Regions from separate parts of the Paenibacillus sp. FSL R7-0128 genome, predicted to be linked through region 3. Evidence: riboswitches for the same ligand, from Rfam matches in the RefSeq annotation. Region 3 holds a riboswitch; each other region holds the start of a gene.

Region 1 (7,477 bases), 2.4 Mb from region 3:
CTGCGCGGAGTTCTGGAGCAGGAGCCGCTGCAGGAGGACCGCCTGCAGGAGGCGGCATTGTTCAGCCTTCAGCGGCTGATCGGGGAGAACCTGAATGAAGCCGGCGGCTCGCCCGGCGAAGAGCAGGAGCCTGCGGCTGCTCCCGGACCCAAGGGGATGCTGCCCGGAACCGGCGGCTTATCGCCGTCCACTACCCGTATTTGAAGCAATTGCTGTTGTAAGAACACCTACTTGTAAGGAGGCCAATGTAATGTACAAAACGATTGTAATCGGAACAGGCCCGGCCGGGCTGACAGCCGCGATTTATCTGGCGCGTGCGAACCTGAGCCCGCTGGTCATTGAAGGCTTGCAGCCGGGGGGACAACTGACAACGACGACAGAAGTGGAGAACTTTCCAGGCTTCCCTGAAGGGATTCTGGGTCCGGACCTGATGGACAATATGCGCAAGCAGGCGGAACGCTTCGGCGCTGAATTCAAGAATGGCTGGGTGGAGTCGGTGGACTTCTCACAGCGTCCGTTCAAGGTAACAGTGGACGGAATGGGTGTATTGGAAGCGGAGTCGGTTATTATTTCAACCGGGGCCTCTGCAAGATATCTGGGCATTCCGGGCGAGCAGGAGAATGTGGGACGCGGGGTCAGCACCTGTGCGACCTGTGACGGCTTCTTTTTCCGTAATAAAAAGATTGTCGTCGTCGGCGGCGGAGACTCCGCCATGGAGGAAGCCAGCTTCCTGACCCGCTTTGCATCCAGCGTAACGCTGGTTCACCGCCGTCCCGAGCTGCGGGCCTCGAAGATCATGCAGGACCGGGCGCGTGACAACAGCAAGGTAACCTGGGCCTTGAACCGCACACCGGTTGAAGTAACGGTAGGAGAGACCGGAGTGAAGGGCCTTACGGTGCTTAACAATGAGACAGGTCTGACAGAATTGGTGGAGGCAGACGGCGTGTTCGTAGCGATTGGACACACACCGAACACAGCCTTCTTGGGCGGGCAGATCAATACGGATGAGAATGGCTATATTGTGGTCAACCCGGGTACCACCGAGACCAACATCCCGGGTGTATTCGCCTGTGGCGATGTACAGGATACCCGTTACCGTCAAGCGATATCGGCAGCGGGAACCGGTTGTATGGCCGCTATGGATGCCGAGAAGTTCCTGGAAGGCACGATGGTGCACGACTGGAGCGAATCGCTAGACAAATAACGGGTTTACAAGAATTACCCATACAGGTAAAATGTATTTAATTAGATAAGATACCCACTAGGGGAGCCTGAATAGGCTGAGACGGGAAAATTGAATTTCCGGACCCTTGAACCTGATCTGGATCATACCAGCGTAGGAAAGTGGAGTCGGACCTTTTTTGAATACAGTCTTATTTGGCTGTTCCTTTAATAAAGCCGCTCCAGGTGGAGCGGCTTTTTGACTTGCAGGAATCTATAGATTCTTCAGCTCAATCTGCTGCGTGACCTCTTATCTGATGAGTGTACAGAGCGAAGAGGAGGAGATTGAAATGAAAGGAATGGGTAAAAACGAAGAGGTGGATCTTTCGGGATTCCCCGCAAGCCGTAAAGTGTATGTGGAGGGCTCACGCCCGGATATCCGGGTTCCGATGCGGGAGATCAGCCTCAGCAGAACCGAAGGCGTTGCCGGGGAAGAGGAAAATGCTCCGCTGCGTGTCTATGACACAAGCGGTATGTACACGGATGCCGCGGAGGAGATGGACATTCGGAGGGGGCTGCCGCCGCACCGTTCAAGCTGGATCGCGGAGCGTGGCGATTCGGAGGAGTACACCGGAAGAGCCGTCCGGCCGGAGGATAACGGAATCCGCAGAGAAGGGGCTGCCGCAGAAGCTTATCCAGGACTGTGCAGGAATCCGAGGCGGGCCTATGCAGGCGGCAATGTGACCCAGTTGCATTATGCAAGGCAAGGGATCATCACACCGGAAATGGAGTATATTGCGATCCGGGAGAATATCCGGCCGGAGTTCGTTAGGGATGAGGTGGCTGCGGGCCGTGCTATTATTCCGGCCAATATCAATCACCCGGAGAGTGAGCCGATGATTATCGGCCGTAACTTCCTGGTGAAGATCAATGCCAACATCGGAAATTCGGCGGTCACTTCTTCTATTGAAGAGGAGGTGGAGAAGATGCGGTGGGCGACCCGCTGGGGGGCTGATACCATCATGGATCTCTCCACCGGCTCTAAGATCCATACCACCCGGGAGTGGATTATCCGCAATTCTCCTGTGCCGGTCGGGACAGTGCCCATATACCAGGCGCTGGAGAAGGTGAACGGTATAGCTGAGGATTTAACCTGGGAGCTCTATCGCGACACGCTGATTGAGCAGGCGGAGCAGGGGGTGGATTACTTCACCATTCATGCCGGGGTGCTGCGGCGCTATATTCCGCTCACTGCCCGGAGAATGACAGGCATTGTATCCCGGGGCGGATCGATTATGGCTGCCTGGTGCCTGGCCCATCAGCAGGAGAACTTCCTGTACACACACTTCGAAGACATCTGTGAGATTATGAAGACGTATGATGTGGCCTTCTCGCTGGGGGATGGCCTGCGTCCCGGCTCTATCGCTGATGCCAATGACGAAGCTCAGTTCGCCGAGCTGGAGACGCTGGGAGAGCTGACGGCGCTTGCCTGGAAGCACGATGTTCAGGTTATGGTAGAAGGTCCGGGCCATGTGCCAATGCACAAGATCAAGGAGAATATGGACAAGCAGCTTGAGATTTGCCACGAAGCCCCTTTCTACACCCTCGGTCCGCTAACTACGGATATTGCACCCGGCTATGATCACATCACGTCGGCCATCGGGGCAGCGATAATCGGGGGGCTTGGAACGGCAATGCTGTGTTACGTTACACCTAAGGAGCATTTAGGCCTGCCTGACAAGAATGATGTGCGCGAAGGAGTCATTACCTACAAAATTGCTGCACATGCCGCAGACCTCGCCAAGGGACATCCGGGTGCGCAGGACCGGGACAACGCGCTGTCCAAGGCGCGGTTCGAGTTCCGCTGGCGCGACCAGTTTCATCTCTCCCTGGACCCGGAAAGGGCGCAGGCGTATCATGATGAGACCCTGCCTGCGGAGGGGGCAAAGCAGGCGCATTTCTGCTCGATGTGCGGCCCTAAATTCTGCAGCATGCGGATTTCGCATGATATCCGGAATTCCCATAGATGGAGCCAATCACTGTAACTTAGCTGCATGACCTAATCTATATGTAGGTACGTTGTTCATGGCCGAGAGGCCGTGATTACAGCGTAAACGTATTATTCTGAGGCTATCCCCACAAGCTGAATGGCTGGCGGGGATAGTCTTTTTGTAGTTAGTGATTACAATCACAATTCACCTCTGTACCCTATGCTAAGCTGGTGTTGAGAAGAATTCTCATTAGTGAGGTGTGCAAAAGGATGAGCAAAGCGTTGAAGCTGGATGAATCGGTCTTTGAGCTGGTAACCAGGCACCCGGAAATTGTTGAGATCATGGTGGAACTGGGTTTTCGTGATATTGCGAAGCCTGGAATGCTGCAGACTGCAGGACGATTTATGACCCTCTCCAAAGGAATGAAATTAAAGAAAATAGAGCTGGAAACCGTTCGGCTGGCCTTTCAGCAGCATGGTTTCGAGATTATAGAATAGAAGGAGAGATTGTGATGAGCGAACTGATTAATAACCGCGAGGTCGATATTCCGGAACAGACACGCCGCCAGGCTATGCTGAGAGAGATCATCAAGGAGCTGCATGCGGGCAAAAGCGTGGAGGAGGTTAAGGCGCGTTTTGAAGAAGCGGTAGGCGATGTTACGGTGGAGGAAATCTCCGCCATGGAGCACTCTCTGATGACCGAGGAAGGCATTCCGGTAGAGGAAGTACAGCGCCTCTGCTCCGTGCATACGGCAATCTTCAAGGGCTCGATTGAACAGATCCACCGTTCTTCTAAGCCTGAGGAGCAGCCCGGTCATCCCGTGCATACGTTCAAGCTGGAGAACCGGGAGATCGAACGTCTGGTCAACTTCCGGCTGGAGCTGCATGCGGATAAGTTCAAGAAGAACGCCAGCGATGAGATTATCTATAAGCTGCTGGAGGACCTGAGTCTGCTGCTGGATCTCGACAAGCACTACAGCCGCAAGGAGAATCTGCTTTTCCCTTACCTGGAGAAGTACGGCATATACGGTCCTACGAAGGTAATGTGGGGAGTGGATGACGGAATCCGCAATATGATCAAGGAAGCCAAGAAGGCGCTTAGCGCCTATAACGGAGACAGCGGGCAGATTACAGCCGCACTGGAGGAGATCATTAAGGAAGTCAATGAGATGATCTTCAAGGAAGAGAATATTCTGCTCCCGATGGCGCTTGATAAGCTGACTGAGGATGAGTGGGTCAAAATCGCCCGCGAAAGCGATGAAATCGGCTTCTGCCTGACTGCGCCCGACCAGGAATGGATACCGGAACGTGCAGCGGAGCCTGAGGGTGCTGATGTTCCGGCGGAAGAAGGGGAAGGCCTGTCCCCGCAGGGCTTCATCCGGTTCGAGACCGGGCTGCTGTCGCTACACCAGCTCGAGACGCTGATGAATCATCTGCCGGTGGATCTGACCTTTATCGACGAGAACGATGTCGTCCGCTACTTCTCGCATGGCAAGGAACGGATCTTCGCCCGGACGAAGGCCGTTATCGGCCGCACCGTACAGAACTGCCATCCGCCGCAAAGTGTGCATGTTGTTGAGAAGCTGCTGGCTGATTTCAAAGCCGGAGTGAAGGATGCCGAAGATTTCTGGATTAACATCAAGGATAAATTCATCTATATCCGTTATTTCGCCGTGCGGGATGCAGGAGGCCGTTATATGGGGACGCTGGAATTCACCCAGAATATCGCACCGATCCGTGCCCTTGAGGGCCAGAAGCGGATTTTGTCCGAATAGCATTAAGGTATCTGGCACCCTACAATAGAAGAGAATGAACGGACTTTCTTGCCTGCCTGGTGAGAAAGTCTTTTTGTTAACAAATAAGAACTGAAGTCCATTGCCCCGGGTGTATCGCCTTTCCTTGACCGCAGGGGAGGGTTCTATTATAGTGGGTACGTAGGATTAACTATTTTAGCATAGAAAAAGGTGGCTTGTAACATGTCTGAACATATCTACGTTGGCGTGGATTTAGGTGGTACCACGATTAAGGTTGGAATCTGTAATGCCGAGGGAAGCCTGCTGCACACTTACGAAGGTCCGACAGGGACTGCGGATGGCGTCGATGCTGTCATCGATAATATCGAGAAGTATGTACGCCAGATTGTGGAGGACTCTCCGTACTCCTGGGACCAGCTGGCTGGTGTCGGTGCGGGACTGGCCGGATTTACGAATATTCGTGAAGGTATCATCATCCTTGCGCCCAACATAGGATTTAGAGATGTGCCGATCCGCTCCATTCTGGAGGGTCGCCTGAACAAGCCAGTCAAAATAGACAATGATGCCAACGTGGCTGCACTGGGCGAAGCCTGGAGCGGTGCAGGGCGCGGCATAGAGAACTGTGTCTGCTATACGCTCGGTACGGGTGTCGGCGGCGGTATTATCATTAATGGTAAGGTGTATCAGGGATTTGCCGGTCTGGCCGGCGAGCTTGGACATATCTCCGTGGTGCCCGATCTGGAAGCGATCCAGTGCGGCTGCGGGAACATGGGCTGTTTGGAAACCGTTTCCTCAGCGACAGGCATTATCCGTATGGCGAACGATGCTGTAGCACGCGGGGACCGGACCTCCTTGTCCACCGTTGAAAAAATCGCTGCGAAGGAAGTATTCGATGCCGCCAAGGCAGGCGATGAAGCTGCGCTGCGGATTGTGAACCGGGCGGCCTTCTACCTGGGCAAATCAATGGCCTCCGTTGCAGCGGTCCTGAACCCTGAAGTATTCATCGTCGGCGGCGGAGTCTCCAAGGCAGGCGATATTCTGTTCGATGAAGTCCGCCGGGTATTCGCCAAGCTGGCGCCTGCCCCTCTGCAGACCGGTGTTACGATTGTACCTGCAGCGCTTGGCAATGACGCCGGTATTATTGGTGCGGCAGGCCTGCTGCTGCGTTCTTAAAAGACCGGAATTATTCATATACTAATCATAGGGAGGGATGCTGTAATGACCGACCTCGAGCAAACCCTGCCCGCCCATGCCACCCTGATTATCATTACAGGCATGTCGGGTGCGGGCAAGACGATTGCCGTGCAGAGCCTGGAGGATCTGGGGTTCTTCTGCGTGGATAATCTTCCGCCTGTACTAATCCCGAAATTCGCTGAGCTGATTGAGCAGTCCAAGGGTAAAATCGCCAAGGTGGCGCTGGTCATCGACCTTCGGGGGCGGGAATTCTTCACCGCCCTGTCGGAGTCTCTGGCCTACATCAAGGACGAGTCAACGATCGGGTGTGAGATCCTTTTCCTGGACGCCACAGATTCAGTGCTTGTACAGCGTTACAAGGAGAGCCGCAGGCATCATCCGCTTGCTCCGAAGGGCATGCCGCTGGACGGCATCCGCATGGAGCGCCAGATGCTGGAGGAGCTGAAGAATTCAGCTACCCTGTGTCTGGATACCAGCAGCATGAAGCCGGTTCAGCTCAAAGAAAAAATAGTGTCACGCTTCTCCCACCTCGGGAAAAGCACCCTCTCGGTTAACATTACTTCGTTTGGATTCAAGTATGGGATTCCGATTGATGCTGACCTGGTGTTCGACGTCCGCTTCCTGCCTAATCCGCACTATGTGGATCAGCTGCGGCCCAAGACAGGCCAAGACAACGAGGTGTACGACTACGTAATGAAATGGCCTGAAACGCAAGAATTCCTGACCAAGCTGCTGGATATGCTTCAATTCCTTATTCCGCAATACCGCAAGGAAGGCAAATCCCAGATTATTATCGGCATCGGCTGTACGGGCGGCAAACACCGTTCGGTAGCCATCGCCGAATACCTGGGCAAAATGCTGGGGGTTAGCGAGACGGAAGCGGTGGCAGTCAGCCATCGGGACTCCGAACGCGACCGGCATTGATGAGAGAAGGGATGAATAGTGGCTGAAGAACAAGGACAGCGTCCAAAGATCGTCGTGATGGGTGGCGGGACCGGACTCTCGGTGATGCTCCGGGGGCTGAAGGAGAAGCCGCTGGATATCACGGCGATCGTAACTGTCGCAGATGACGGGGGAAGCTCCGGGATTCTGCGCAGTGAGCTGCAGATGCCGCCGCCCGGGGATATCCGCAACGTACTTACGGCTATGGCTGACGTTGAGCCTCTGATGGCACAGATTATGAAGTACCGCTTCAGCAGCGGAGAAGGCTTAGCCGGGCATAGCCTGGGCAATCTGATTCTGGCTGCACTGACTGACATCTCCGGGGACTTCGTTACAGCAGTCCGGGAGCTTAGCCGGCTGTTCGCCGTTCGCGGCCGGGTGCTGCCTGCGGCCGGAGAGGCGGTAATCCTGCACGCCGAGATGGCGGATGGAACGC
Region 2 (7,477 bases), 2.0 Mb from region 3:
AGGTACAGATTACGCTGGAGGATAACGGCATAGGGGTAGATGCCTGCGGCTCGGAGAGCACGGATCGCCGGGACGGCAATGGCATGAAGGGAATGGGCGAGCGGCTGGCCCTGATTGACGGTTCACTGACGCTTGCCCAGAGACCCGGAGGGGGAACCCGGCTGACGGTGGTCACACCAAGAGTAGTTAAGGATGGAAAGGATGGGGAAACGGCATGATCAGCATCATAATTGCCGAAGATCAGCGGCTGCTGCGCGGCGCAATGGCATCGCTGCTCGATCTGGAGGAGGATATTGAGGTAGCGGGCGAAGCGGGAGACGGGGCGGAGGCGTTGGCTCTGATCGAGCGTGTCCAGCCGGATGTGTGTCTGATGGATATTGAGATGCCGCTGATGAGCGGTCTGGAGGTGGCCGAGCTGCTGAAGTCGCGGGGCTGCCGCACCAAAATCATTATCCTGACCACCTTCGCCCGTCCCGGTTATTTCGAGCGCGGGGTGAAGGCCGGGATTCAGGGGTATCTGCTGAAGGATGAGCCGGTGGATAAGCTGGCGGATGCCATCCGCCGCGTGATGGGCGGGGGCCGCGAGGTTTCCCCGGAGCTGGTCTTTGGCAGCCTGCGTGAAGAGAACCCGCTCTCGGACCGGGAGCGGGAGATTCTGAAGCTGGCTGCCGCAGGCCGCAGCGCCGGAGAGATCGCCGCGGCGCTCCACCTCTCCTATGGCACGGTCCGCAACTACATCTCGGAGATCCTCAGCAAGCTGGAGGTAAAAACACGGATTGAAGCGGTACGGCTGGCGGAGGACAAGGGCTGGATGTAGGGCGGGGGAACCTGGTATTTATAGCTTGATATTACTCATTCGGGCAGATTTAATTGTACAGACTACAGTTATAGGAGGCGAGCGATCCTTTTTACTGTTTTTAAATGTACAGAATACAACTACACGGGTGAAGTGGTTCGCAACTTACATTACACCACCTGAGTTTGTTCTAGACCATTGTATTTTCTACAACAGATGCTCCTTAAATCCACCGCAAATTTGAATCTAATGCACTTCGTACAGCAGAAATCTGCGAAAAAGGCTCTTTGGGGCCAAAGAACAGAAATCTGCTGTACGAAATACAGCAGATTTGAGTTTGGCCCGGAGTATTGCGGATTCTATTGCACCAAATACAATCAGTTAGAAATAAGTTGCTGCCGAGACGGCACAGCAATGAGCGCAGCAGTACCAGCAGGCAAAGAGCCTACTTAGCTCTGGCTCTTCGCCTGCTCCTCGCGCATCCACTCTGAGAGCTGGCGCCGCATCCGGAGGAACTCCGGCGAATCGGCGATCTCTTCGCGGCGCGGACGCGGGAACGGGACCTCCACGGTGTGGAGGACGGAGCCGGGACGCCCCGAGAAAACATAGATGCGGGTGGAGAGCAGCAGTGCCTCTTCAATGTTATGAGTGATGAACAGCACGGAACGGCGGTTTTCCTCCCACAGCTCCAGCAGCCAGCGCTGCATCTGCTCGCGGGTCAGCGCATCGAGCGCGCTGAACGGCTCGTCGAGCAGCATCAGCTCCTGCGGCGCGAGCATGGCCCGCAGGAAGGCGGCCCGCTGCTGCATGCCGCCGGACAGCATGTGCGGGTAGGCCCGCTCGAAGCCGCCTAGGCCGATCTTCGCCAGCCAGTGGCGTGCAGCCTCGCGGGCCTCCCGCTGCGGGGCGCCTTGCAGCTCGCCGCCAAGCAGGACGTTATCCAGTGTGCTGCGCCACGGGAACAGCGCGGGCTGCTGCGGCATATAGCTGATCTTGCCGCGCTGCCCGGTCACGGGGATGCCGTTCATGCGGACGGTTCCGGTATCCGGCAGCGTAAGGCCGCCGATGATATGGAACAGCGTGCTTTTGCCGCAGCCGGACGGGCCGACAATGGAGACGAATTCCTGCGGCTCCACGGTCAGGGACACCTGATTCAGCACCTGTGTCTCCCGGCGGCGGTGCTTGAACGACTTGCTGATGCCGCTGACTTCGAGCGCAGGCGGCACACTCCGTGTACCCAGGCGTCCGTCTCCGTCCGCCTTCTCCAGTTCAATCCTCGTAAGCTCAGACACTTCGCGTAACCTCCTTCAGTTGATTATAAGTACTTCCGTGTTGGGGTATCCTCCCGTGGCATTAAGCTTCCTTGCGCGGCTTCCAGCGCACCAGCCATCTCTCCAGCAGGGCAATGAGCGCGAATAATACGAGACTCAGCAGCACGATAATAGCGATGGCCACGAACATCCGGTCCGCACGGTAAGAGGACTTCTGCAGCAGCATATAGTAGCCGATCCCTTTGTCGGCGCCGATCCATTCGGCCACCACTGCGCCCATCACCGCATAAGTGGCGGAGATTTTGAGCCCGGAGAACAGGGAGGGCAGCGAGCCGGGAAGCTCCAGCTTGGTGAAGATCTGCCACTTGCCTGCACCGGCCATCTTCATATAATTCAGCATTACCCGGTCGCTTTGCGTCAGCCCGCCCATGGTCGCAACAGCCACAGGGAAGAAGCAGACGAGGGTGATCAGGATGATTTTGGGCAGCAGGCCGAACCCGAACCAGATAATCAGCAGCGGGGCAAGCGCAATGGAGGGCACATTCTGGCTGAGGATCAGCAGCGGATAGAGCGCTCGCTTGACCCAGGGCAGCAGATGCAGCAGCAAGGCGGTGAGCAGGCCGATGCCTGTGCCGACCGGGAAGCCGATCAGGGTCAGCCGCAGCGTGGCGGCGGTGTGCTCCCAGATCCCGGAGGCGTTGTTCTTCGACTCACGCGCGATATCCGTGGGACTCGGCAACTGGTAAGCTGGGATGTCGAACAGCATGACTGATAGCTGCCATATCCCGACAAAAAAGAGGACCGCCACAAAGGGCGGCCACACTAGCTTCCAGGTGCTTCTCACGGCCGGTATTTCTCCGTCAGTTTCTCCATGCTGATGCCGCCCGGATTATGGGCGATCTTGATCTGTGAGATCACACTCGGACTGCCGGAAGCGATCAGCGCCTCATGCATGTCACGCACAATATCCAGCAGCTCGGACAGCTCGCCTTCCATCGTGGTCTCCAGCGGATTCACCTGATGCTTCACGCCTGACTTTTGAATGACCTCTATAGCCTTGTCCACGTAAGGGATGGAATCCTCGTTGTTCGGTGTCTTGGGAATTACCTGAATGCTGAGCAGTGTGTTAGCCATGATGAATCCTTCCTCTCCAAGTTAGGTATAAGATTCCCGCCATGCGGGCTCATTATGATTCCGGCAAAAATTCATTCGTAAACGTACTCTCCGCATCCAGCGGCTTATCCAGCAGCTTCAGGCCGTACATCCAGTCGGCGTAATTCTTCCAGATCTCAAGCTTCTGCTCACCCCAGCGCGGGGCGTCGTCCTTGTATTTCGGGCTAAGCCATTTCTGGCTGGCCAGCACCAGCTTGGGGTCCAGATCAGGTACAGCATCAGACAAGACCGTCGCGGCTTCTTCCGGGTTATCGATAGCATACTGATACCCCTTGGACGTAGCCTTAAGGAAGGCCTTCACCACTTCAGGATGCTCGGCGATCTCCTTCTCGCTGGTGGTCAGCACCGGTGTGTAGTAATCAAGCTGCGGCGCATAATCCTTAAGATACAGCATATCCAGCGGCTCGCCGCGCAGCTCGGCCTCTACCCCGGTCCACGCATAGAAGATCCAGGCGAAGTCAATATCCCGCTTCACAGCTGTGAAAAAGTCCGCTTCGCCGATATTCACCAGCTTCACCTTGGAGACATCCCCGCCTTCGGGGTCCATAATCGCTTTCATGGCGGCCTGCTCCGCAGGGGAGCCCCAGCCTCCGTACGTTTTGCCTTCAAAATCCTTCGGCGTCTTAATATTGCGGTCCTTCGGAGCCGCGAAGCCCGAGGTATTATGCTGAATGATTGCAGCAATCGACACCAGCGGCACATCCTGCAGGCGGGCCAGGGTCAGCGCCTCCTGGGCGCTGATGCCGAACTGGGCTTCGCCGGAAGTGACCATTGTATCCGACCCGGCAGCGCCTGGCTGTACAATCTGTACGTCAAGACCTTCCTCCGCGTAATAGCCCAGCTCCTTGGCTGCATACAGGCCGGTATGATTCGTGTTCGGCGTCCAGTCCAGGGCAATCTTGACCGGAGTCAGCGCCTTAGGTGCATCTGTGGGTGCGGCTGCGGTTGCATCAGGTGCAGCCGTACTGTTCCCGGCAGCAGGTGCGCTGGCCCCCGCATTGCCGCTGTTGTTCCCGCCGCCACATCCCGCGACCGTGAGAACCAGCATGGAACTGAGCAGCAGCATTACTGTTTTTTTGACTCCCATTTCTCTTTTTCTCTCCTTCCAGCAACCCCTGGTCTTCAGAGCTTACAGAAACCCTATTCCTGTACATCCATATAATCAAAAAAGCGTCCCGAAGATCGGGACGCCAGTTACTTGCGTGAGGGGAATTCAGCTTCAGTACCGCTTAAGGCACTGTGCCGAATGAAGATTCCTACGCTGGCATTATCCAGATCAGGTATAAGGGTCAGTATCTTGTGGGATACAATCTCAGCCGGCCAATTCCAGCACCCCTGGTTCTATAAAGTTCACGGGTATTGCTATGTTCTTACGGTGTATTATAGACGGCAGCTTCGACATTGTCCACCCTCTGTGTCTTAATCCCTCGTATAATGCCGCTTCTTGCGGCGGCTGCGGATGCCGTTCCAGATCTCTCTCAGCGTTAAGCCGACACTGACGGTGATCCCCGAGAAGGTCAGGAACAGAGCCAGATACTCGAACGCGGAGTACTCCAGCATTTTGCTCCAGTCGATCTGGCCCTTCAGATCCTCGATGACCTGATTCATCCCGTATATCCCGCTGATGACCGTAAATACGGTGAGCACCATCAGGAGTGTATCCCGCCGTTTGGCCTGGAATTTGTCCTGGTACTGGAACAGGTCATTCAGGGTCATTTTCACCTCATCGAACAGAGCATCATTGCCATATACCTTACGCAGTTGAAAAAAAATCTCCCGCCCCTGCGACTGTGAAATCAGCTCCAGGAAGTAGAATTTGGCCGAGAATTTGTTGATCAGGAAGATCAGATTCTCGATCTCGTCGTTATCGTGGTTGATGCGCAGCCGGGAGTGGAGGTTGGCGAGCTTCAGTAGCACGATTTTATGAAAAATACTCAGCAGCATTCCGTAATAATATTCGCCGTACATCTGGCTGATCAGGCCTGCGGCAATCTCCGGCTTCGCCCGGCTCACGCAGCAGAAGGTCTGCTCATTGGTCATATAGTAGGTGTCCGGTCCCCAGCGGCTATAGCAATGCTCCCGGGTGTACTGCTTGATATAGTCTGGATCACTTGCACTCATGTAGGGGCTGCCGTCGATGGTCAGACCATCCACCTGAGAGGCACGGTAGAGCATTTCGACACTGATCTCTTCCTCATCCTCCGGGAGATTAACGCCGTAGAAGGCCTGCACCAGCATCCGTTCATCGACGAAGAAGGGCAGGGTCTCGAAATAATTGCCATTGGTCTCCGCAGGATCGAGATACGGCTCCAGCCCGGCTGCCAGATGCCTGAACACGAAGTCCTCCACCCGGGCAAAAGACTTCTTATGACAATGGATGAAGGTATGCTCATCCTGAACACTCACATCCTCCAGGTTGCGGAACCGGTCGGCGAATTCCAGCACCATGCTGAAGGGGAGATTCTCCTCCTCAATAGCCACTCTTACCGTCAGAAAGCCCAGCTCGAACGGGCAGAGGAACACATCGGTCGACAGCACGCGGAAGGGAACCGTCTGAAAGGGCATTTGCAGCCCGCACAGCAGATCATTGGCCCGGGAAAAGCGGCGGAAGGAATCCCTGTCCTTCTCACGCGGAAACAAGACATGGGCGGCAAACGGAAGATAGCTGCGCTCCATTTTCTCATGGGATACACAGTGGCTCTCTCCGTAATAGGCATGCTCCAGTTCCTTGTTCTCAAGAAAAAAACGCGTAAATCCATCCTTCTGTAAACTCTCAATCAGCTCTTCATCGACCTCGGCCTTGATGGAGAAGGGGAAAATGAATTGCAGCAAGGCGGTATGCAGAGTGGGCTCGGAATGCGGTATAGCCATGGGTGGGTTCCATCCTTATTCGCAGAATATGGACCTTGTAGCTTCAATTACCCGATTCTCCAGGCGGTTACGCTCAGCACGAATAACAGCGCGGCAAAAGCGGCCAAAAGTCCTGAGGTCTGGGCGATCTGCAGATGATCCATGGACCAGCCGGTCAGCAGCGGCAGCACTGCGCCGCCAATTCCGCCGGAGGCGATCATAATGCTGGGCGTGGATTCTTCCGCGCCGGGCAGCAGCTTGCTGGAGAAGACCAGCGCGATCGAGAAGATGCCGGACATGAACAGGCCAAGCAGCAGGATGATCGCAAAGGCGGCAAGCCGGTGACCGGCGAACGGGAAAATAACGAGCAGCAGCAAAGCGGCAAAGCAGCTGACGAGCACATAGATGCGGTAGGAAATCTTCTCGGCGATGACACCGGCGAACAGTCTGCCCGCCGACATGGCCAGCCAGAAGAAGGTCACCGTGAGTGCAGCCGCGGCCTCGCTCATGCCCAGCTTCGCAATGAAGATCGCCGGCATGAAATTCACCAGGCTCATCTCAGTGCCTACATAGAGAAAGAAGAACAGAATGAACAAGCCCAGCACGACCCATTGCTTGCCCTTGTAGGGCAAGGACAACCGTCTGGTGGTTCCCGCTTCCGCTGCCGCAGCGCGGTCAGGGCGGGCAGGCCGCTCATTCAGCGCGCTGTCCAGCGGGCCGAATCTGCTCTTCGCCCAGAAGAGCAGCGAGAGGAGGGAGAAGGCGGCAACGATCAGGAAGGCCAGCCTCCACTGCCCTGCGGCAATCAGCGGACTGGCCGCCAGCGGCATGAGCAGCGCCCCGACACCGAACAGCACCTCCAGCCGGCTCATGGCAACCGCCGTTCCTTCGGTGACTGCGGCTATAATAATCGTGCCGATGACGGCTTCGATCATCCCGAAGCCGAACCCTGCGGCTACGGCAATTACGTACATCCAGCCCCAGGGCGGGAGGAAGGCGTAGGTAATCTCGGCGCTGAACAGCAGGCCGGTGGCAATCAGAATGCCGCCGCGCTTGCCGAACCGCCGGTTCAGCAGCGGCGAGACCAGTACGCCGGCCAGGAAGCCCGCGAACTGGCTGAAGATCAGCTCGCCCCCTGCACTGTAGCTGCGGTCATAATGCTGGAGCAGCACTGGAAGAATGGAGCCCAGGACGACATGGGCGAGGCCGATTACGAAATAGGAGAGACAGCCGATCCAGATTAGTTTTTTCAAGAATAAGACTCCTTATGAATCAATTTATGAACAGATGGCGGGATTCAGAATGAACGGGAAGGGTACACTATATTAGGCACAGGTTAATCATAAATCCAAACCGTGGACGTGAATATATAAACTTATATTCACAT
Region 3 (7,477 bases):
GCTTCTATGACCATTTGCAGCGTGTAGAGCACAAGAAAGAGTCGTATATTGAAAAATTCCGGTATACGCTAATTCAATAAAACAGCGTCAGTCTATGGACATTACTCTCGTCCATGGCTGACGCTGTTTCTTTGTTTGAGGTCCTGTTACTTAAACACCGGCTCGCGGAACTGGGCCAGCTTGGCGGCGGAATCCTTTTCGACATCGGCATGGAGGCTGTTGCCGTGCGCATCCATGGTCACGATCGCTGCGAAGCCGTCCACCTGCAGATGCCACATCGCCTCAGGAATACCGAATTCCATGAAGTCTACGGCGTTGACCTTCTTGATACATTCTGCGTAATACTGCGCCGCACCGCCGATTGCATTGAGGTAGACGGCGCCGTGCTCCCCTAAGGCTTTGAGGGTCTTGGGTCCCATACCGCCTTTGCCGATTACAGCGCGGATGCCGAACTTCTTAATAATATCGCCCTGATACGGCTCCTCGCGGATACTGGTCGTCGGGCCAGCCGCCTTCACATGCCAGCCTTCATCATCCTTCAGCATGACCGGGCCACAGTGATAGATGACGGCACCGTTCAGATCGACAGGGGTGTCATGATCCATGAGGTATTTGTGCAGGGCATCGCGGCCGGTGTGCATCTCGCCAGAGAGGATCACCACATCGCCGACGCGCAGGCTGCGGATATCCTCCTCGCTGATCGGTGTGCTCAGGCGGATCTCGCGCGAGCCGCCTGAGCCAGCGGAAGCTGCCGCAGCCGGTTCAGATCCTGCCCCATTCCCTGAAACGGCTGCATCCGAAGCTGCTTCACCCGTCCCGGATACAATAGCCGGTGCCGCAGGAATCGTAGCATCCTCTGGCACCACGCCGGAAGCTGTCCGTTCTGCCGCAGCTACACCCACAGGTTCAGCAACCGGCTGCGGTGCAGCTTCCCCCTCAACAGATATCCCGGTGCCGCTCTCATACAGCCAATCCTGAATGTCACCAGTAGCCGGATGAACCAGAATGCCCTGGCGGCGGAAGGCCCAGCAGTTATAGGCTACAGAGACAAAGAAGCTGGCAGGCAGCCGGTTCATTACCCCGATTTTGCAGCCCAGCAGCGTCACTTCACCGCCGAAGCCCATCGTGCCGATTCCGAGCTTATTGGCATTCTCCATAATGTAATTCTCCAGCTTGCCCAAATCTTCATTAGGATTCACATCCTCAACCTTGCGGAACAGCTGCTTCTTCGCCAGCTCATAGCCCGTGGTACGGTCACCGCCGATGCCTACACCAATGAATCCTGCGCTACAGCCCTGGCCCTGCGCCTGATACACGGAATGCAGGATGCACTTGCGGATACCGTCGAGGTCGCGTCCGGCTTTGCCGAGTCCCTCCAGCTCTGCCGGAAGGCTGTACTGGATGTTCTTATTCTCGCAGCCGCCGCCCTTCAGGATCAGCCGGACGTCAATGCTCTCTTCCTCCCACTGCTCGAAGTGAATCACCGGAGTGCCTGCTCCCAGATTATCCCCGCTGTTCTCGCCGGTTAGCGAATCCACGGAATTGGGCCGCAGCTTCCCGTTCTTCGTAGCGCGGATAATTGCGCTGTGAATATCCTTCTTCATCTCTATCTGATTCACGCCCACCGGCGTATGGATTATAAAAGTCGGCATCCCCGTATCCTGGCAGATCGGTGATATTTGCTGCTCCGCCATCCCGATATTCTGCGCTATCGTGGTTAGTGCCAGTCCGGAGCGTGTCGCCCGGTCTTCCAGCGCCCGCCCTCTGGCCACTGCCCGGCGCACATCTCCCGGCAGGTTCGTGGAGGTCTCTACAATCAAATTATAAATGCTCTCTTCAAAATGCTGCATCTTCATTCAGTCTCCTCTCCATCTGGTTCAAGCGGCCCTAACTCTGGTACAATTAGTTACTATAATAGCACATTAAGCTGCTCATGAAAGGGGTTACTTCAAAATTGAACTACCATTTCTCCGCCTATCTCTACCGGCTGCAATATATCCAGCGCTGGAGCCTCATGCGCAGCACCGCCCCGGAGAACGTGGCGCAGCATTCATTCCAGGTCGCCCTGCTGGCGCACATGCTGTGCACCATCGGCAATGCCCATTTCGGCTGCTCGCTGAACGCCGACCGCGCATCCACAATGGCGCTGTTCCACGACGCCACCGAGGTCTTCACCGGCGACATCGCTACGCCGGTGAAGCATGACAACTCGCGTCTGCTGTCCAGCTTCCGCGAGATGGAGCAGGTGGCCGCCGACCGGCTGGCGGCCATGATCCCGCCGGAGCTGAGCGCAGTCTATGCGCCGCTCCTGCAGCCGCACACCAGCCCGCCCGGCTCCGAGGATGCCGGACTGCTCCGCTACGTCAAGGCAGCGGATGTGCTGGACGCTTACCTGAAATGCGTCTGGGAGGTCGCCGCAGGCAACCGCGAATTCGCCGCTGCCAGGGAGCAGACCGCCGCGAAGCTGCATGTGCTGGAGATGCCTGAGATGGAATATTTCCTTAAACACATGGCTCCGGGCTTCGAAATGTCGCTGGACGAGCTGTCTTCCAGTGCGAGTCAGGGACAGTCTGCCGTAGAGCCTGAATCTATAGAGTAAATAGAGTACAGCATTTGTATATGTTGGCTCCTAGCGTTGGCTGATATACTTACGTGTTAACAATGCTATGCGAATGCCTCTCTTAAACGGCCCGCATTTTCTCCTTCCGCACCAATTGTGTTCGGTTTTTCGCACATATTGGGCCCCACCCAGCCTTCTCGTTAGCGATTGTGTTCGGTTTTTCGCCTACATTGGGTCCACCAGCCTTCTCGCTAGGGATTGTGTTCGGTTTTTCGCCTACATTGGGCCCACATGCAACTTATAACCCTTATACAATGCAAATAACCCGCCATGAAGCGGGTTATTTGCATATGGTCAGGTTAAGTTAGACACGGTTAGTCTAGTCAGCTTAAGTTAGACACGGTTAGTCTGGTCAGTTTAAGTTGATTCGCTTAGTCTAGTCAAGTTAAGTTCATTCGTTTTTCCTGATCAGTTTAAATTACATCCGGTTTGGTCACATCAGGCTCAACCAGATTCAGCCTGCCTACCTCAACCCAAGCGGCTCGGACAGGATATCCCAGTCCTTGAATACCGGCTGGAGTCCTTGCGAACGCAGCATCTCGGCCATCTCGTTCACGCTGCGGTTGTCCGAGATTTCAAACTGCGGCGTTCCCCCTTCCAGGGAATGTCCGCCCACTTCGGTGGATACCCCTGCGGACATCTTCGTGATGCCGAGCTGGACCAGATGATCGCGCAGGGCCGCAGGCTCCCGTGTAGACAGCGAGATGCCGGAGCGCGGCAGAAATAGGCGGTAAGCCAGAATAATCTGCACCAGCGCACGGTCGGTTACATCGCTTGCGGGATTGAATTCGCCTAAGTAAGGCCGGAACCGGGGAGTCGACAGCCCGATTTCGCATTCCGGGTACTTGTCCTGCAGATATCTCGCATGCAGCGCAGTGGCCAGCGCCTCCTGGCGCCATTCGTACATGCCAAGCAGGGCTCCGATATTCACCGAACGGAACCCGGCTTGACAGCCCCGTTCGGGAGCGTCCAGACGGTTGCGGTAGACGCGTTTGGGTCCTTTTACATGCAGCGCACGATAAGTTTCCTGATGGTAGACCTCCTGATAGAGCGTCAGACCGTCCACGCCAGCTTCTCTGAGCTCAGCATATTCTGCTGTCGAGAGCGGATTCACTTCAATGCTGACGGAGGCAAAATAGCGGCGCAGCACATTCACGCAGTCCCTCACATAACCGGCCGGACTGTCCCTGCGGGATTCTCCGGTCAGAATCAGAATGTGGCGCAGGCCTGTGGCTGCGATGGTCTCCGCTTCCCGGGCGACCTGCTCCAGCGTCAGTTTTTTGCGCGGAAAATCATAAATAGAACTGAAGCTGCAATACGTGCAGTGATTCACGCAAAAATCAGCCAGGTACATCGGTGTAAACAGCTGCATCACATGGCCGAAATGCGTACGCGTTAAGCGGTGCGCCTTCTGCGCCATCTCCTCCAGATAAGGCTCCGCTGCCGGTGACAGCAGTGCCATCAGCCCCTCTTCATCGACCCGCTCTGCACGAAGCGCGCGCTTCACATCCTCTGCCGTATACCGGCTCCATAACGCTTCGTAAGGCAGCTGCTCCAGCCGGGTCATCGTCTCATAAAAGCTCATAACCGTTCTCTCCTCCCTATTCCATCTGTCAGGCCAAGAACCCGGTCAACGGTGAAGAGGCTGCCGCCGTCTCTTCCACAGGCCCCAGTCCGGCGAGATAAGCCTTGCGCCCTGCGGCTACCGCGTCACGGAAGGCTTCTGCCATCAGCAGCGGATCCGAGGCGGTGGCAATCGCTGTATTAAGCAGCACCGCTGCGGCCCCCATCTCCATCGCCTCAGCCGCCTCGGACGGTCTGCCGATTCCGGCATCCACGATCACCGGCAGATTCGTCTCGGAGATCAGAATCCGGATCAGTTCCTTGGTCTGCAGTCCGCGGTTGGACCCGATCGGCGCTCCCAGCGGCATCACGGCCGCAGCCCCCGCTGCCTTCAACCGCAGGGCGGCGGACAGGTCAGGACTCATATACGGAAGCACCACGAAGCCCTCTGCTGCAAGGATCTCGGTCGCCCGGATGGTCTCGGTATTATCCGGCAGCAGATATTTCTGGTCGTTGATGACCTCAATCTTCACCCAGTTCCCCAGCCCCGCCGATCTCGCCAGCCGGGCAATCCGTACTGCTTCCTCTGCGGTGCGCGCACCGGAGGTATTAGGCAGTAAGGTCATATGGGAAGGAATATGGCTGACAATATTGTCACTGCTCTCCGGGTCCACCCGGCGCAGAGCAACGGTAATGACCTGTGAGCCTGATCGCGTAATCACCTCGGGAATGAGGGTGTTGCGGCTGTATTTTCCGGTACCAATGAACAGTCTGCTGGTTAGAGTCACTCCGCCAATCATCAATGGATCTTGCATGTTAACGCCTCCTGGGATAAGTCTTCGTGTTCAGCCTCCGCCTACAAAATGAACCAGCTCCACCCGGTCCCCCTCACTGAGCAGTGTTTCTCCGTAAACCTCTCTGCCAGCAAGCTCACCATTCAGCTCGACAATCACCAGCTTACCGGCCCACTCGGGCCGGGAGAGCAGATCCTCCAGTGTCCGGCAGCTCTCTTCGATTCTTTGCCTCTTTCCGTTAACGGTCACATTCATGCCTGTTCACCTCCTGCTGTGCCCTGTGTTTGAGCCATATCCAGCGCTTCAGCCAGCTCCGCTGCCCTGTCCCTGTGGACCGCTTCCCTGTACGCCATGGCCGCTGCCACCGGGTCCGGGGCTCCGCAGATCCCCGACATGACAGCAATGCCAGCCGCCCCTTGGGCCAGCACCGCTCCGGCATTACCCGGGGTAATCCCTCCAAGCGCAATCAGCGGGATGCGGCTCCAGCGGACAGCCTCGGCCAGTTGCGCAAGTCCCCGTGCCTGCTGTCCGGGCTTACAGGCCGTCGGGAAAACATGCCCGTAGAGGCAGAAGTCTGCTCCCCGCCTTCCAGCCTCCGCCGCCTCTTCCCGCGAGTGTACCGACCTGCCGATCCGCAGGCCCGGTGCAAGCCCGCGTGCTGCGGCTGGCGGAAGGCTATGCCAGGCCAACTGTACACCGCCTGCCCCAGCGGCCAAGGCAATATCGATCCGGTCATTAATGACCAGCTTCGAAGGCGGAACCCCGGCCTGAAGCATCTGCTGCGCCGCCGCCAGCAGTTCGCGGGCGGACATGGCTTTTTCCCGGAGATGGATATAATCCACCATGGGATGTACCGCCGCAGCCAGCTCCGCAAGCTTCTCAGGGTGGAGCCGACCGTCTGAGATGACATGAATTTCGTGCAACGCCTTTCCCCCTCCCGTCTGTCCCAGCTCACACTACACCTCTCCACAACACAAAAAAGACCGCCCCCGTAAAGGAAGCAGTCTGGAATAGAAACAGGAATACCGGTATTAGCCGTATACCCCCGCTGCAATATTCGTTCTCCACTTCCCTACGCTGGTATAACCCAGATCAGGTTCAAAGGGTCCGAGCAGATACGCCCGTCTCAGCCTTGCGGCTCCCCTAGTGATCGTTCTATGCGGTTGTTTGGCCTTGCTTTTTGTATATTAGCATATAATTCCTGTTAGAGCTATTCTTTCGTAGATTTTACTTCAATTACAAAAGCCACGGATGAACTCCCTTCTGAAAATTTACCATCCTCGGATGTCCAGAATGCTGATATGCCGTAGTAATAAACGCCTTGTTCTTTTGGAGCATTAAAAGAGCCGTTCTTCAATGGAATTTGCACTTCTTTATCATCGACAAATTGCTGAACGGTTAACCCGCCGGGTGCCGGTTTATAAGTAAAAGCAACATCGATCCCCCCCTCAGGGGCTATAACAGTGGGAGTAACCCCCTGTACCAAGGATTGTCCTCCTGTATAATCTGCACATCCTAATTTTCCCCAGCAATAGCTGCCTTGGGTAACCGGAATTTGGGTTTTCCCGGAAGTAACAAGGGGTAGCGGCGGCGATTCCTGTGTAATTCTAATCCCAATGCTTTTTGCATATCCTTCCAATCTTGTGTTTTCCACAACTCTCCCTGCAAAAGGAGTCCAATAAATGAACACTACCAGAAAAATTAAAATCCCCGCTGCAGATAGAATGAATCCTTTTTTTCTAAGCATCCCTATCCCCTTTTCATATCAAATTATCTAAATAGACGGAAATATATTGTAATAGTTACAAGCGCAGAAAAAAAGCCTGCCGGCAAGCGGTTAGGCTTTTTTAAAATAAAATTTATATGTTGCACACAAATCTGCATCCAGATCTTATTCTGCACCCATTATCCGTTGACAACCTCGCCGCCGTTCACATGCATCACCTGTCCGCTCACATAGGAGGAATCGTCCGAGGCCAGGTATACATACGCCGGTGCCAGCTCTTCAGGCTGCCCCGGGCGCTTCATCGGCTGGGTGCCGCCGAACTCACTGACCTTCTTCGCGTCAAAGGTGGACGGAATCAGCGGGGTCCAGATCGGTCCGGGCGCTACCGCGTTCACGCGGATGCCCTTATCGGCCAGATTCATTGACAGCGAACGGGTGAAGCTGAGAATGGCTCCTTTGGTGGACGAATAGTCCAGCAGCTGCGGGCTGCCGCGATACGCCGTGATGGAGGTCGTGTTAATGATCGTAGCGCCTTTTTTAAGATGAGGCATAGCTGCCTTCGTCAGGTAGAACATGGAGAAAATATTCGTCCGGAACGTACGCTCCAGCTGCTCCGCTGTAATGTCCTCAATATGGTCCTGCGGATGCTGCTCCGCCGCATTGTTAATCAGGATGTCAAGCTTGCCGAGTCCTTCAACGGTTTGGCGAATCAAGCTCTGACAGAAGCATTCGTCCCCGATATCCCCGGCGATCAGAATACACGTTCTGCCCTCC

What was found. Region 3 has a riboswitch for thiamine pyrophosphate ahead of NST26_RS09750 (thiamine phosphate synthase). Riboswitches for the same ligand answer to the same signal wherever they lie in the genome.
Region 1: another riboswitch for thiamine pyrophosphate. It lies ahead of thiC (phosphomethylpyrimidine synthase ThiC); the one in region 3 lies ahead of NST26_RS09750 (thiamine phosphate synthase).
Region 2: another riboswitch for thiamine pyrophosphate. It lies ahead of NST26_RS01495 (ABC transporter substrate-binding protein); the one in region 3 lies ahead of NST26_RS09750 (thiamine phosphate synthase).

What each region holds. Positions count from the first base shown of each region.
Region 1 is NZ_JBBOCD010000001.1:19,855-27,331, forward strand. Features, by position in the region: gene NST26_RS00135 (tetratricopeptide repeat protein) at 1-204, shown strand, start outside; gene trxB (thioredoxin-disulfide reductase) at 251-1,204, shown strand; TPP riboswitch at 1,254-1,360, shown strand; gene thiC (phosphomethylpyrimidine synthase ThiC) at 1,512-3,206, shown strand; gene NST26_RS00150 (DUF1858 domain-containing protein) at 3,422-3,649, shown strand; gene NST26_RS00155 (DUF438 domain-containing protein) at 3,664-4,926, shown strand; gene NST26_RS00160 (ROK family glucokinase) at 5,128-6,078, shown strand; gene rapZ (RNase adapter RapZ) at 6,124-7,023, shown strand; gene NST26_RS00170 (gluconeogenesis factor YvcK family protein) at 7,081-7,477, shown strand, end outside.
Region 2 is NZ_JBBOCD010000001.1:350,335-357,811, forward strand. Features, by position in the region: gene NST26_RS01470 (sensor histidine kinase) at 1-218, shown strand, start outside; gene NST26_RS01475 (response regulator transcription factor) at 215-817, shown strand; gene NST26_RS01480 (ABC transporter ATP-binding protein) at 1,246-2,070, opposite strand; gene NST26_RS01485 (ABC transporter permease) at 2,150-2,911, opposite strand; gene NST26_RS01490 (thiamine-binding protein) at 2,908-3,201, opposite strand; gene NST26_RS01495 (ABC transporter substrate-binding protein) at 3,254-4,327, opposite strand; TPP riboswitch at 4,477-4,587, opposite strand; gene NST26_RS01500 (hypothetical protein) at 4,660-6,111, opposite strand; gene NST26_RS01505 (MFS transporter) at 6,159-7,343, opposite strand.
Region 3 is NZ_JBBOCD010000001.1:2,387,487-2,394,963, reverse strand. Features, by position in the region: gene NST26_RS09780 (hypothetical protein) at 1-80, shown strand, start outside; gene NST26_RS09775 (fumarate hydratase) at 147-1,850, opposite strand; gene yfbR (5'-deoxynucleotidase) at 1,955-2,599, shown strand; gene thiH (2-iminoacetate synthase ThiH) at 3,084-4,205, opposite strand; gene NST26_RS09760 (thiazole synthase) at 4,234-4,998, opposite strand; gene thiS (sulfur carrier protein ThiS) at 5,029-5,232, opposite strand; gene NST26_RS09750 (thiamine phosphate synthase) at 5,229-5,900, opposite strand; TPP riboswitch at 6,030-6,132, opposite strand; gene NST26_RS09745 (hypothetical protein) at 6,188-6,724, opposite strand; gene NST26_RS09740 (SDR family oxidoreductase) at 6,883-7,477, opposite strand, start outside.